DNA from 3 places in the Pelosinus sp. UFO1 genome. Region 2 is predicted to be linked to each of the others. Evidence: riboswitches for the same ligand, from Rfam matches in the RefSeq annotation. Region 2 holds a riboswitch; each other region holds the start of a gene.
The links. Region 2 has a riboswitch for FMN ahead of UFO1_RS02165 (ECF transporter S component). Riboswitches for the same ligand answer to the same signal wherever they lie in the genome.

Region 1: it holds a riboswitch for FMN, as region 2 does, so the genes downstream of both, ribD (bifunctional diaminohydroxyphosphoribosylaminopyrimidine deaminase/5-amino-6-(5-phosphoribosylamino)uracil reductase RibD) here and UFO1_RS02165 (ECF transporter S component) in region 2, are expected to answer to the same signal.
Region 3: it holds a riboswitch for FMN, as region 2 does, so the genes downstream of both, ribB (3,4-dihydroxy-2-butanone-4-phosphate synthase) here and UFO1_RS02165 (ECF transporter S component) in region 2, are expected to answer to the same signal.

What each region holds. Positions count from the first base shown of each region.
Region 1 is NZ_CP008852.1:2,529,313-2,533,693, forward strand. Features, by position in the region: gene UFO1_RS11890 (bifunctional 3,4-dihydroxy-2-butanone-4-phosphate synthase/GTP cyclohydrolase II) at 1-906, opposite strand, end outside; gene ribE (riboflavin synthase) at 935-1,594, opposite strand; gene ribD (bifunctional diaminohydroxyphosphoribosylaminopyrimidine deaminase/5-amino-6-(5-phosphoribosylamino)uracil reductase RibD) at 1,563-2,693, opposite strand; FMN riboswitch at 2,804-2,935, opposite strand; gene rpe (ribulose-phosphate 3-epimerase) at 2,976-3,623, opposite strand; gene rsgA (ribosome small subunit-dependent GTPase A) at 3,627-4,381, opposite strand, start outside.
Region 2 is NZ_CP008852.1:511,839-516,219, reverse strand. Features, by position in the region: gene UFO1_RS02175 (DUF4870 domain-containing protein) at 1-160, shown strand, start outside; gene UFO1_RS02170 (YitT family protein) at 322-1,173, shown strand; gene UFO1_RS02165 (ECF transporter S component) at 1,289-1,873, opposite strand; FMN riboswitch at 1,964-2,092, opposite strand; gene UFO1_RS02160 (Nramp family divalent metal transporter) at 2,203-3,465, opposite strand; gene UFO1_RS02155 (PAS domain S-box protein) at 3,763-4,381, shown strand, end outside.
Region 3 is NZ_CP008852.1:3,141,902-3,146,282, forward strand. Features, by position in the region: gene UFO1_RS14915 (N-acetyltransferase) at 1-188, opposite strand, end outside; gene UFO1_RS26015 (aspartyl-phosphate phosphatase Spo0E family protein) at 296-457, opposite strand; gene UFO1_RS14925 (class I SAM-dependent methyltransferase) at 692-1,438, opposite strand; gene ribB (3,4-dihydroxy-2-butanone-4-phosphate synthase) at 1,827-2,480, opposite strand; FMN riboswitch at 2,598-2,743, opposite strand; gene UFO1_RS14935 (methyl-accepting chemotaxis protein) at 2,963-3,799, shown strand; gene UFO1_RS14940 (hypothetical protein) at 3,867-4,193, opposite strand.

The DNA of each region.
Region 1 (4,381 bases), 2.0 Mb from region 2:
ATTGGCAAGACCAATGCCACGGCCTTCCTGCCGCATATACACTAATACTCCTGCTTCTTCTTGGCTGATGCGTTTTAAAGCACTTTCCAATTGTTCCCCACAATCACAACGTAATGATCCCAAAGCATCGCCTGTTAAGCATTCAGAATGTATGCGTACCATTACATCCTTTTTGCCAGCTACATCACCTTTTACCAAGGCAATGTGACATTGATTATCTAATTTGCTTTCGTAGGAAATTAAGCGGAAATTGCCATATTTAGTTGGCATTTTTGTTTCTGCACCACGTATAATAAATGTCTCATTTGCTTTACGATATTTTATCAACTCAGCAATAGTAATAATTTTTAAATTATGCTTAGCAACAAACTCCATTAAGTCTGGCACTCTAGCCATTGTACCATCTTCATTCATAATTTCGCAAATTACCCCTGCTGGATAACACCCTGCCATTTTGGGCAAATCAACTGCTGCTTCAGTATGGCCTGCCCGTCTTAAAACACCACCTTCTACATAGCGTAAGGGGAAAATATGACCAGGTCTTCTAAAATGTTCAGGTAATGCATTCGGATCCAACATTGTTTTAATCGTCTCTGCTCTCTCATGGGCTGAAATTCCTGTTGTTACAGTATGTGCATCAACAGACACAGTAAAAGCAGTGCAATGATTGTCTGTATTCTCACATACCATAGCACCAATACCAAGCTCGTCTAATCTAGAGCCAATAACTGGCATACAAATAAGTCCACGTCCATAAGTCGCCATAAAATTAATGGCTTCAGGGGTAACTTTATCAGCAGCCATTAATAAATCGCCTTCATTTTCCCTATCATCGTCATCTACTACCACAATTATCTTGCCATTTTTTACATCTTCAATTGCTTCTAAAATAGTATTAAATTTCATTTTTACCTCCAAGTATTTCGACTTATTTTTATGATGTGAACCCATTTTGCTGTAAAAAATTCATACTGAGAGTACTTGCTTTAGACTGTTTATCAGCAGTCTGTAATCCCAGCAATTTCTCTACATATTTTCCTATTACATCAGCTTCTAGGTTTACAGTGTCACCTGTTTTTTTAAATCCTAAGGTAGTGACAGATGCACTATGAGGAATCAAAGAAACTGTAAACCAATCTTGTCCATACTCAACAATTGTAAGGCTTATACCATCAATGGCAATAGAGCCCTTTTTTACGATATAACGCATCACTTCAGGCCCTGCTTCAATTTTTACGATAACAGCATTATCATTAACATCTTTAGCACGAATCATTCCAATGCCATCAATATGCCCGCTAACTATATGACCACCAAAACGGTCACCAATGCTAAGAGTCCTCTCAAGATTCACAATTGCTCCGTTTTTTAAACTCGCTAACGCAGTACTATCAACTGTTTCCGGCATAACATCAGCAGTAAAACAAGTATTATTATACTCAACTACAGTAAGACATGTTCCATTTACAGCAATACTATCACCTAACTTAACATCACTAATGACCTTACTAGCCTGAATTGTTAAACGTACAGATTTAACACCACGGACAATCGCCTTGACTTTACCTAATTCTTCCACAAGTCCGGTAAACATCTCGTCCCTCCCGGTTGCGCATATAGGCGCTAATTAATATATCTTCCCCAACAGATTCTGTTTCTATATCTTCTAGCAAATTTGCCTTATTAACATCAGCTATTCCTTGACCAGCTATTGGTCCTGGTGCGCTATTACCACCAATAATCTTGGGGGCAATAAACCAATGTACCTTATCAACTAGATTGCCCTCTAACACGGAAGCATTAATACTAGCGCCACCTTCAACTAATAAACTAGTAATTTGTCTTTTCCCTAATTCTTTAAATAATAAAGACAAATTAACACCATCTTGTTTGCTCTCAGCTACCAGAACTTCTACGCCACAAGCACGCAAAGCATTGACTCTTTCCCCTGGCGCCTTATCAGTAACGGCAATGATAGTTTTGGCTAAACCATCTGTTACTACATTAGCCGTCAGAGGTGTTCGTGCCATGCTGTCAACAATCACTCGAGTCGGATTCTTCCCCTGGTACGATAGTCGAGTCGTCAAACTAGGATTATCGGCTAATACAGTACCAATCCCCACCAGAATTGCATCACAAGTATCTCGTAAGGTATGTACGCGATTTCGCGCAGCAGGCCCTGTAATCCACTGGGAGTGTCCTGTGTAAGAAGCAATTTTTCCATCTAAAGACATTGCACTTTTCAAATGGACAAAAGGCAATTTTGTGGAGATCCACTTTATGAAAACCTCATTTAATTTTGCAGCTTCCCTTGACAGCACACCTTCTACAACTTCAATGCCAGCTTTTCGCAACTTATTAATACCTTGTCCAGCTACTAAAGGATTTGGATCTACCATCGCGACAATTACTCTCGTAATACCCGCCAAGATTAATGCATCAGCACATGGTCCTGTCCTACCGTGGTGAGAACAAGGTTCCAGCGTAACATATATAGTTGCCCCCTTCGCCAATTCTCCAGCTTGCTGCAATGCATTAATTTCGGCATGGGGTGTGCCTGCTTGCTTATGCCATCCCTGTCCCACAACTCGTCCTTCCCGTACAATTACAGCCCCAACCATAGGATTTGGACTTGTCCGGCCAGTAGCGTATTGAGCCAAAGATAGCGCCTGCCTCATATACTCTTCATCCATAATTGACCCCTCCAAAAAAATTAGGCTGTTAAAAAAGTTTAATACTTTTTAACAGCCTAATAGAACATTAGAAAAATGCAATAGCTATTAAGCCTTATCAAAGACTTAATAATAACCTTTTTCCATCCAGACTATACTGTCGGCTCCGGAATTCCACCGGATCAGCCATACGGCTCGCGGGCTAATCACCGCCGGTAAGGAGTTAAAAGATTTCTCTTTTTCACCTTGCCCCAAAGGCTCCTTATTCAATTATGTATATGTTACCAGTATTCATGAAAATAATCAAGTGCCTTTAATTTCAAAAATTGCTTTTTTAATATCTTCTGATTGGTATACAGCAGATCCTGCGACCAAAATTGTAGCACCAGCAGCTATTACCTGGCGAGCAGTTACAGCATTAATTCCACCGTCAACTTGGATCTCTACAGCTAAATTCCTTTCGGAAATCATAGATTTTAACCTAGTAATTTTATCAAGCATGCTTGGAATAAATTTTTGGCCACCAAATCCAGGATTTACGGTCATTAATAACACCATATCTACTTCACTAAGCACTTCTTCAATTACCGAAAGTGGCGTAGAGGGGTTAAGAGATACCCCAGCTTTTAGCCCATGCTCTTTGATGGTCTGCAAAACTCTATGTAAATGAGGGGCTGTTTCAACATGAATTGTTAAGAGATCAGCACCTGCTTTTGCAAACGCTTCAACAAAATCTTGCGGATTGCTCACCATAAGATGAACATCGAAAAATAATTTAGATACTTTGCGAATTGCCGCAACAACAGGAGGACCAAATGTAATATTAGGTACAAAATGTCCATCCATTATGTCAATATGAAGCATATCCGCACCTGCTACTTCTACTCGTTTTATTTCTTCAGCTAATTTAGAAAAGTCAGCTGAAAGAATTGATGGTGCTATTTTAATCATAATTTAAAATCCTTTCTTTTTTTCCTGAATTTCTGATAGTATTTCAATATATGAATTATACCGCTGTTCATTAATACGCCCCTCTAATACTGCCTGTTTTATAGCACATTGGGGTTCTTTCATATGCAGACAAGTATTAAATTTGCATTCCTGTACAATTGCTGCTATTTCGGGAAAATAATACATAAGATCATTTTTTTTCACATCATCAAACTCGGTAAAACTAAAACCAGGCGTGTCGACAACAAAGCCACCGGTAGTTAATGGTAACAGCTCTGCAAAGCGAGTCGTGTGCTTACCGCGACCAATTTTTTCACTAACTTCGCCTGTTACTAGTGTAAGCCCCTCTTCAATTGTATTTAAAATCGTGGATTTGCCAGCCCCTGAGGGACCGGCAAATACGCTAATTTTATCAGAAAGGGCATCTCGTAATTCCCTAATACCAATTCCCAATTTAGCAGATAATGTAATAACCGTATAACCAATACTGCGGTACAATGCAAGAAGAGGTTCTAATTCTTGCATATCCGCCAAATCAGTTTTATTAATACAGATGATTATATCTAAGTCCGACATTTCTGCCAGAACTAGAAATCGATCTACTAAAACTGCATTAATATTTGGATTTACTGCAGCAAAGGTAACAATAACTTGATCTATATTTGCAATCATTGGTCTTTTCAACATGCTACGGCGAGGTAATATTTTTTCAATTATCCCTTTATCATTTTCAGTAACATCATATTCAACTTCATCGC
Region 2 (4,381 bases):
GGGACTGCTATGTACACTCCTGATTGGAGTCTTATTACTCCCCATAGTAGGTATTTTGTGGCTAATCCTCATCGTAACCTCTATTATGGCAGCTGTTAAGGCATTCAACGGGGAAAGCTATCAATACCCTTTCATTCAAGGATTCATTAACAAACTATAGTAAAAATCATCCCTACTTCAGGGAGTAAATAAATATCAGTAAAATTTCTTCAGGAATCGGATATAAGGATCGTCTACTTCCTACGTAACGACTCCCCCCTATAGCCAATTCCTGAAGATTGCTATTGATACTACTTAATTAAACTTCTATAGGAGGAACAGATGCGCTATAAAATTTATCAATATCTCTCGGTTGGTGTTGGCTGCCTGCTAAGCGCTGTAGCTATTAATAGTTTTCTCGTCCCCCACCATCTTTTGAGTGGTGGAGTTAGTGGCATCGCCATTATTCTTTATTATTTATTTAAATTCCCCATCGGCGTGCAAATTCTTGTAATGAATATTCCACTTGTTTATGCTGCTTATCGTCTTTTGGGAAAAGAGTACACTATAAAGACCCTTTATGGAACAGCCCTATTTTCCTTTTTTGTCGATGCAACAGGCTACTTGGCAAACTTCACTGTGGTAGATGATCCGATTCTTTCAGCAATCACCGGTGGCATTATTACAGGAATTGGTTCTGGCCTGATTTTTAAAGCCAACGGAAGTGGTGGAGGACTTGATATCGTCTCCAGCATTATCAAAAAGTATTATTCTATGAATGTTGGCGCTGCTTCCTTTTCCATTAATTGTGTGATTATGCTGATTGCTGCCATCCTCTTCGGCATCAAGTTGGCCATTTTAACATTAATCTCTATGTTTATTGCCGCTAACATTACGGATAATGTCGTGGAAGGGATCAATCGCAAGAAAACGGTTTATATTGTTTCTTATAAAACTGATGAAATCTTAAAAGCGATTTTGAAAGAAGTTGGTCGCGGCGCTACCATCCTTCGTGGAGAAGGAGCTTTCACAAGACAAGACAAACAGGTCATCTTTGTTGTTGTAACTCTTACGCAAATTGGTCAGATAAAACTTCTTGTACAAGAATCAGACCCTAACGCCTTTATGATTGTGCAAGATGCCGTCGAAGTCATGGGCAGAGGTTTTACACTACCAAGTACCAAACAACTATAATAATTGTTTGACATCTTTTAAACCGCAAAGAAGCAGAGGACACAGAGAAAAGAGCACTTTTTAGAATAGTGAAAGAGGCTACTCCTTGTATTGGAGTAGCCTCTTTCACTATCTCTTATCTTTCACATAAAACGGGAAAGATTTTTTTATAAATCATCATGGTAAAAATAGATATGACAATTCCCTTTATCAGATTAAATGGTGCAATGGCCATGGTGATGAAAGATTTTAAATCCACAACCTGAGGATTGGCTACTGTCCCCAAGGATATAATTTGCTCAAGAGGAAAATGCAATACTGCCTGATAAAGAGGTAATAGTATAAAATAATTTAATAAAGAAGCGGAAAACATCATAGAAATTGTTCCAACGCCTAGAGCTATAATAGCCCCGTTACGACTACTATATCTCTGGTATAAGCAGCTTGCCGGAAGAATAAATGATACGCCTACCAGAAAATTAGCAACTTCCCCAATCCCCATCGTTTGGCTATTTGCCCCATGTATTAGGTTCTTGATCAACTCAATGCCAACACCAGCGATTGGTCCTAATAGGAAAGCACCAAGGATAGCAGGCAGTTCACTGGCATCCAATTTTAGAAAACTTGGCATCATAGGTAACGGCACCTCAAAAAACATCAAAATGACAGCAATTGCAGATAAGATTCCTACCTTTGTTATATAACGTGTATTGTAAACCACACAGATTCCTCCTTAATCATAGAAACAAAAACTTCCCGAAATATCTTCGGGAAGTTAGTAGCACAAGGAAACACATCTAATCATGTGCTAGTATATCTTCTTTCATCCAGACTATACTGTCGGCTTTGGAATTACACCAAATCAACCTTGCGGTTCGTGGGCTTGCAGAATCCACTGCTTACCACCGGTCGGGAATTAAACCCTGCCCTGAAGATGTTTCAATTTATTTAATTTCAGCCCCGGAGATAATCATTCTCAAAAATGATTATTATGGATACATTGTAGCAAATTCAATTTGTAAATGCAAGATATAAAATATAGCACCTGGGTTACTTAATGAAATCCCATAACAACATCATATTTAATACGGAAACAATAATACCAATTGCCCATAACATAATTTGTTGCAAACCTGTATTGGCATACTTGCCCATGACTTGCTTTGACGATGTTAAATAAATTTGTAAAAATATTGTCCACGGCAGTTGAACACTGAGAAACATCTGTGAATAAACCAACCCCTGGAAAGGGTTCTCAATAAAAAGAATTAAAAGTACTGACAAACCATAAGTAAGAGCTACTCCCATCCAGGAATGGCGATCCTTAACGTCATATGGCTCACTAAACATACCAGCAAAAATACTTCCACCAGCCATACCGGCTGTAATCGTAGAAGAAATACCAGAAAATAATAGTGCTATGGCAAAAACAACTGCTGCGGCATTTCCAAGTAAGGGACGAAGCATAATTTCAGCTTGTTCCAATTCTTCGACTTGTACCTGATTGCTAAAAAACACAGCTGCGGCTATTAAAATCATGGCACTATTAATTGCCCAACCAATACACATTGAAAACAAAGTATCTGCAAACTCGTATTTAAGCTGTTTTTGAATGACAGCTTCATCTTCCAAATTCCATTGCCTACTTTGAATAATTTCGGAATGTAAAAATAAATTGTGTGGCATTACCACTGCCCCGAGCACACTCATCACTACAAGCATAGCTCCTTCGGGAATGACAGGAGAAACCCAGCCAATAGCAGCCTCAGGCCAATTGATATTCACCAAACTAAGCTCAAATAAAAATGCTAATCCAATAATCGATACAAAACCCATAATCCATTTTTCTAATCGCTTATAGGAATTGGCCCACAACATCCAGCCACATCCTAAAGCCGTAAATATAGCGCCCACCTTTAAGGGAATATGAAATAACATATTTAAAGCAATCGCTGCACCCAGTATTTCTGCTAGACCTGTCGCAACAGAAGCCGTTACTGCAGATAAGAGTACGGTCCGTGAGACTAAGGGCCGCAAATATTCTGTGGCTGCTTCGGATAAACAACGCCCTGTGACAATCCCTAGATGGGCCACATTATGCTGTAATACAATTAGCATAATTGTAGACAGCGTCACCATCCACAACAATTTATATCCATATTCGGCCCCTGCCGCCATATTAGCAGCCCAATTCCCTGGATCAATAAATCCTACTGTTACTAGTATTCCAGGGCCAATATACCGTAATATTTCCCTTGCCCGTTGATTTAAGCCATGCTCTTCTTGGAAAAATCTTTTCACTATTTTGAGCATTTATAAAACCCCTTTGTGAATTTATTTCTTTTTGCATAATACTTTATATAACTTGTATATAATATTTATTCTTTTTTAAGTGCCTTTTTCCCTTCTTTAAAATTACGGTAAAGTAAAGCTACCAATTTGTTACTGTATATCATACTGGATATAACAGTAATATAGTATATTTTTTTACATTCCTGTTTTTTCGACAAATTATCTAAAGGGAAACTATCTATCTTTGACGAATGCTATGCTACAAATAATCTTTCAAAGGATTTCAAATATTATTTGTATATGGGGGTACGTTTTTTTATGAATGATTCTCCGCGAAAATTTTCTATAGAAGAACCGATTCCACCCTGGCAACGTGTACACGACTTCAAATCTCTCGCTGAAAATTCTCCCGATGCTATCATTCGTTTTGACAGGAACCTCTGCTTTATCTATGCAAATCCCGCAATTAAAATTATCACGGGTATACTAGCCGAAAATCTGATTGGCACCAAACTCTCAGACCTTGGTCTTTCTTCTCATTATTATCAACTATGGAAAACTGAAATTAACAAAGTTTTTAAATCTAAAAAAAGTCTAAGTTTTCAGTCTGATTTTAAAACTTTACATAAAAGAACAATGTATTATCATGCCCTGTTAGTTCCAGAGCTTGGAGCCGATGGTTCTGTTGAATATGTACTATGTACCCTTCGCAATATCACAGACTTAAAGAAAGCTGAGCAATCATTAAAGAAAAATCAAGATCGTACGCAAATTCTACTCAATTCAATACCTGATACCTTATTTGTGTTAGACAGGAATGGTTTTATCCTGGATTATCAAGAGTCGAAAAATACATTTCCCTTCTTCCCCCCTATCAATCTTCAAAATAGAAACATTAAGGATGTACTGCCCTTAATAGCCTCAAAAATTATGCATT
Region 3 (4,381 bases), 2.5 Mb from region 2:
GAATCCCATACTAAATGCAATGCCCCAATACCAACAACTTCTCCATTATCTTCTGCCAAAATAAAATCTCGCAACGTTTCATATAACATATTACGCGAACGCCCTAACATCAGACCCTGTTCAGCATAAGCGTTAATTAAATTATACATACTTTCTACATCTTTAAATGTAGCTTTACGATAAATCACTTATACCACTCCCTTAATGTATAATTTCACATTATACATTAATAAAAATACTGGCACAATACATTTTTAAAAAGCTTATCCTATTTCTAAGAATGTACCTCATTCACCTATCCAGCTTTTTGAATGGGGTCTACTCTATATAATTCATTTATTGCTTCGTCTAGTCTTTGACTAACGAATAACACATCTGGATGTGATATTCCTTTTTTGAGCGCCATTACGTGCATTTCATGCCGCAAGTACTCTATCTTACACCATAAATTTTCCACGACAAAATCCCTTCATTCTTTCTTTATTTTCAGCACATTATCCATTATATGTAAAACATCTTGCAAATTGTGTCGAACTAAAGTTCTAAAATAAACTTTATTTCATTAAATAAAGTTTTTCTTATCCTTATGTCGAAGATACAGGTTCTTTAGTGCGCTTTAACTCCACTGGCACCCATACAAAGGAAACTATTGCAGCATAATAACAAACCAAGGTGCTGCATGCAACAAATTTTATTTACTCTTCTTTGCTCGCAAAAAAAGAAATTGAGGTTTCTGGGTTAGTTTTTCGTATACTTTAGGATGTAATTCTTTGAATTTTTCTGTTGGCATAGGTTCTATTAACTTTTCAATGGTAAATCCTGCATCTAAAATAGGCGAGACTATTTTAGATAAAGGTCTTCTGTAAAATTGAACTTTTACTTTCCCCTTATTTGTCTCCCACTCATCTTCTATAATCTCTGTTAAAAAGTAGTTTTCTCTATTAAAATATGTAAAATCCATAAATGGATGATGTACAGACAGTATTAAAGAACCTAATGGCTTTAATACTCTAATAAATTCAGCCATCACAAGATTCCAATCTCGAACATAGTGAAGTGTTAAAGATGACAATATGATATCTATGGATTTATCTTTTATAAAATTAAGAGGTTCATTGAGATCAGCTCTTATAATATCAGCTTTATCGCCAATTCTTTTCTTTGTCATTTCTATCATTTTGGGACTAAAATCTATCGCTGTTACATTAGCTCCCTTAGTAAGTAACCAGTTACTATACCATCCTGCAGCACACCCAGCATCTAGCACCTTTTTTCCTGCAACATCAGGAAGCAATGATAAGGTAGCTGGTCTTTCATAGTAGGCATTAAATGGTTTCGTATCAACACACTCAAAATAATACTCTGCCATTGTCTCATAGGAATCATAAGAAATCGAATTTTCATTTACTGTTCGTTTATTTTCCAATAAATTCGTCAATATTATCTCCCCCTAATATGTAATGAAATTAAAGCTTCTCACAATTTCACAAAATTCTTAATGAACTATAAAATGTACTTAAATGAACGAGTAGTGTACCCACTTTATCGTTATTAAAGAAACTAAACCCTCAACGTTCTTTTAAAAAGGTTGCTACTATACAACGCCATATTTAGTATATACAAAAAACGTAACAGCATTACGCTGATACGTTTTCCTTAACTAATCCTACAAGTAGTCTTCCTGCTATACTTATTTTTCTTATCACATAATTCCCCACGAAATAACATAATGCCAAACACCTGCAAGCTAAGCTGCTTTGCAGGTGTTTGGCATTATATATTATCCGCAGGATCTTTCATCCTAGGTCCGAGGTTCGGACTAGACTTTATGATGCGAATATTTCTCTACTTTTTCGATACGCAATTACATCGTCAACCGTAACCACAGGCATATTATTCTTCTCTGCAAATGCAATGATTTCGGGTAGCCGTGCCATTGTACCATCAGGATTTGTCAATTCACACAATACGCCAAAAGGTTTCAAACCAGCAAGTCGCATTAAATCAACGTTGGCCTCTGTATGTCCAGGTCGCTCCAGTACACCGTCCCGTTTGGCCTTTAATGGGAAAACATGTCCCGGACGCACAAGTTGCTCTGGACTTATAGGATCCGCAATCGCTGCTTTCACTGTAGTAACCCGATCGGCAGCAGAGACACCTGTAGTAACTCCATTTGCTGCTTCAATAGAAATTGTAAAAGGGGTTCCAAAACTGCTTGTATTAATATCTACCATCATCGGTAATTCTAATGCCTGCACTCTTTCCTCAGTCAAACATAAACAGACAATTCCACTGCCCTCACGAATTAACATTGCCATTTGTTCGTCTGTTAAAGACTCTGCTGCAAAAAAAATATCACCTTCGTTTTCCCGATCTTCATTGTCGGTAACTAAGATACCACGACCACTGCGCAATGCAGTAAGAGCGTTTTCCACCCTTTTGTCAGCGTTTCCAAAATGAGTTAGTAAAGTTTGATTCATAGTATATTCCTCCTAATAATTTAGTAGGACTTACCAGAATCAGGGCACAGAAAAAGACAGTTCAACTTTAAACATAAATAAAAACTTGATTCCTTCTAAGAATCAATTGGTTGACTGCCTTACTCTCTTTCATCCGGACTATACCGTCGGCACTGGCTTCTCACCAGTTCTGCTGACCTCTTCCTATAGAAGAGCGCTCGCGGGCTCCTCAGTAAAACTGAGATACCGCCGGTGGGGATTTTCACCCCGCCCTGAGAATAAGTCGCTATTTAAATAATATTCTTAAAGGTTTATATTGTCAAGCTTGCAATCGTCTTGTGTCCGTCAAGAGGGACGAATCCTCTAATTCTCTGCCTTTTTTGCTTTTTCTGGATTCTATTATAAAATTATTACAAATTTCGATAATTTTCACCGTTTTTTTTAAAGGTTTTTTGTATTTTGATATAGAATTGATAATCTGAAATTGTTAGGAGGTAGTAAATATGGAGCAACTCACCAACGAAAAAATACTTGAGGCTTTTAAAATTGTTCTTCCCTACTTAAACAAAATTGTCCGGGAAGATATGGCTGTTGGATTAACAGACAAAACGGCATACTTATCCTACTACCGTGCAAAAGAGTTTGAGCTTGATTTACCTGCTGGTAAGCCTATCAGAGGAATTAGTACTATCGAAGACTGTATTAACACAGGTAAAGAAACGTTTGCAGATATTCCACCTGAAGTGTATGGTCGTACTATAAAGACTATCTTCACTCCAATTTATGGCGTTAATAAAGAAATTATTGGGACTCTAAGCTCTGGAATCGATTTAAATGATAGCCTTAAATTAGTTGATACTGTTGAAAAATTAGCGAATTCAACTGGATTAGCCTCAGCAAGTGTTGAGCAAGTTGCTCAGAGTGCAAGTGAACTAGCAAGCGCGGGGCAAAAAGCAATTCAGCTAGCAGGAGATTTGATAAAACGGAATGAAGAAACAGTTCAGGTCATTAGTTTTATACGTACCATAGCGCAGCAAACAAATCTCTTAGGACTAAACGCGGCGATTGAAGCAGCCAGAGCAGGAGAACAAGGCAGAGGATTTGCTGTTGTAGCTGAGGAAGTTCGAAAACTTGCTGATCAATCGCAAGAAGCAACAAAGAAAATACAGTTAACATTACAAGAAATGAGTAAGGCTGTTTCCGATATCTATAAATCAATCGAAAATACTAGCTCTATTAGCCAAGAACAGGCAGCATCTACTCAGGAGATCGCAGCTAACTTAGAAGAAATAAATAAAGGCGCGAGCAATTTAGGAAAATATGTTGAGCGGTATAAATAAATAATTAAAAAGTAAGAAGTGATATCTTACCGCAAAGATATCACTTCTTACTTTTTTTCCTTATCTACTATTCAATCATCTTACTCCTAGTAACTTTGGAATAAAGCCACATGAACCAAGTACGCAACACAAAAAAACTTTCTACAGCTACGAACATACTATAGAGAGCTAAAAATAAAATACTAATTCTTTTTACAAATTCATTTCCTATAACTAATTGAAATAAATATTTAGAAACATCAATTACATCGTTACCAATCGGCGCATTTACAGCATGGGGTACGTGTTCCATAAAAAAAACTAAACGTGTTGCAATCAATAAATATAAGTACATTTTCCCTAATTTCTTTATAGACCGATATCTTTCATTCGGCAATTCCTTAGATGTTGACATGTAATGTACCTCCCTTTTGAAATAAGAATAGTAATATTTATGATAGTCCACTTATTATTTTAGGATAACTACATAAAACTATAATAGGAATCTCTAGCCTTGGCATTACCCCTATTATGACACAGCATAGCCTAGGATAACAATGTATACTTATTTCCTATTTTACTTTATGTTCATCATCCACTACC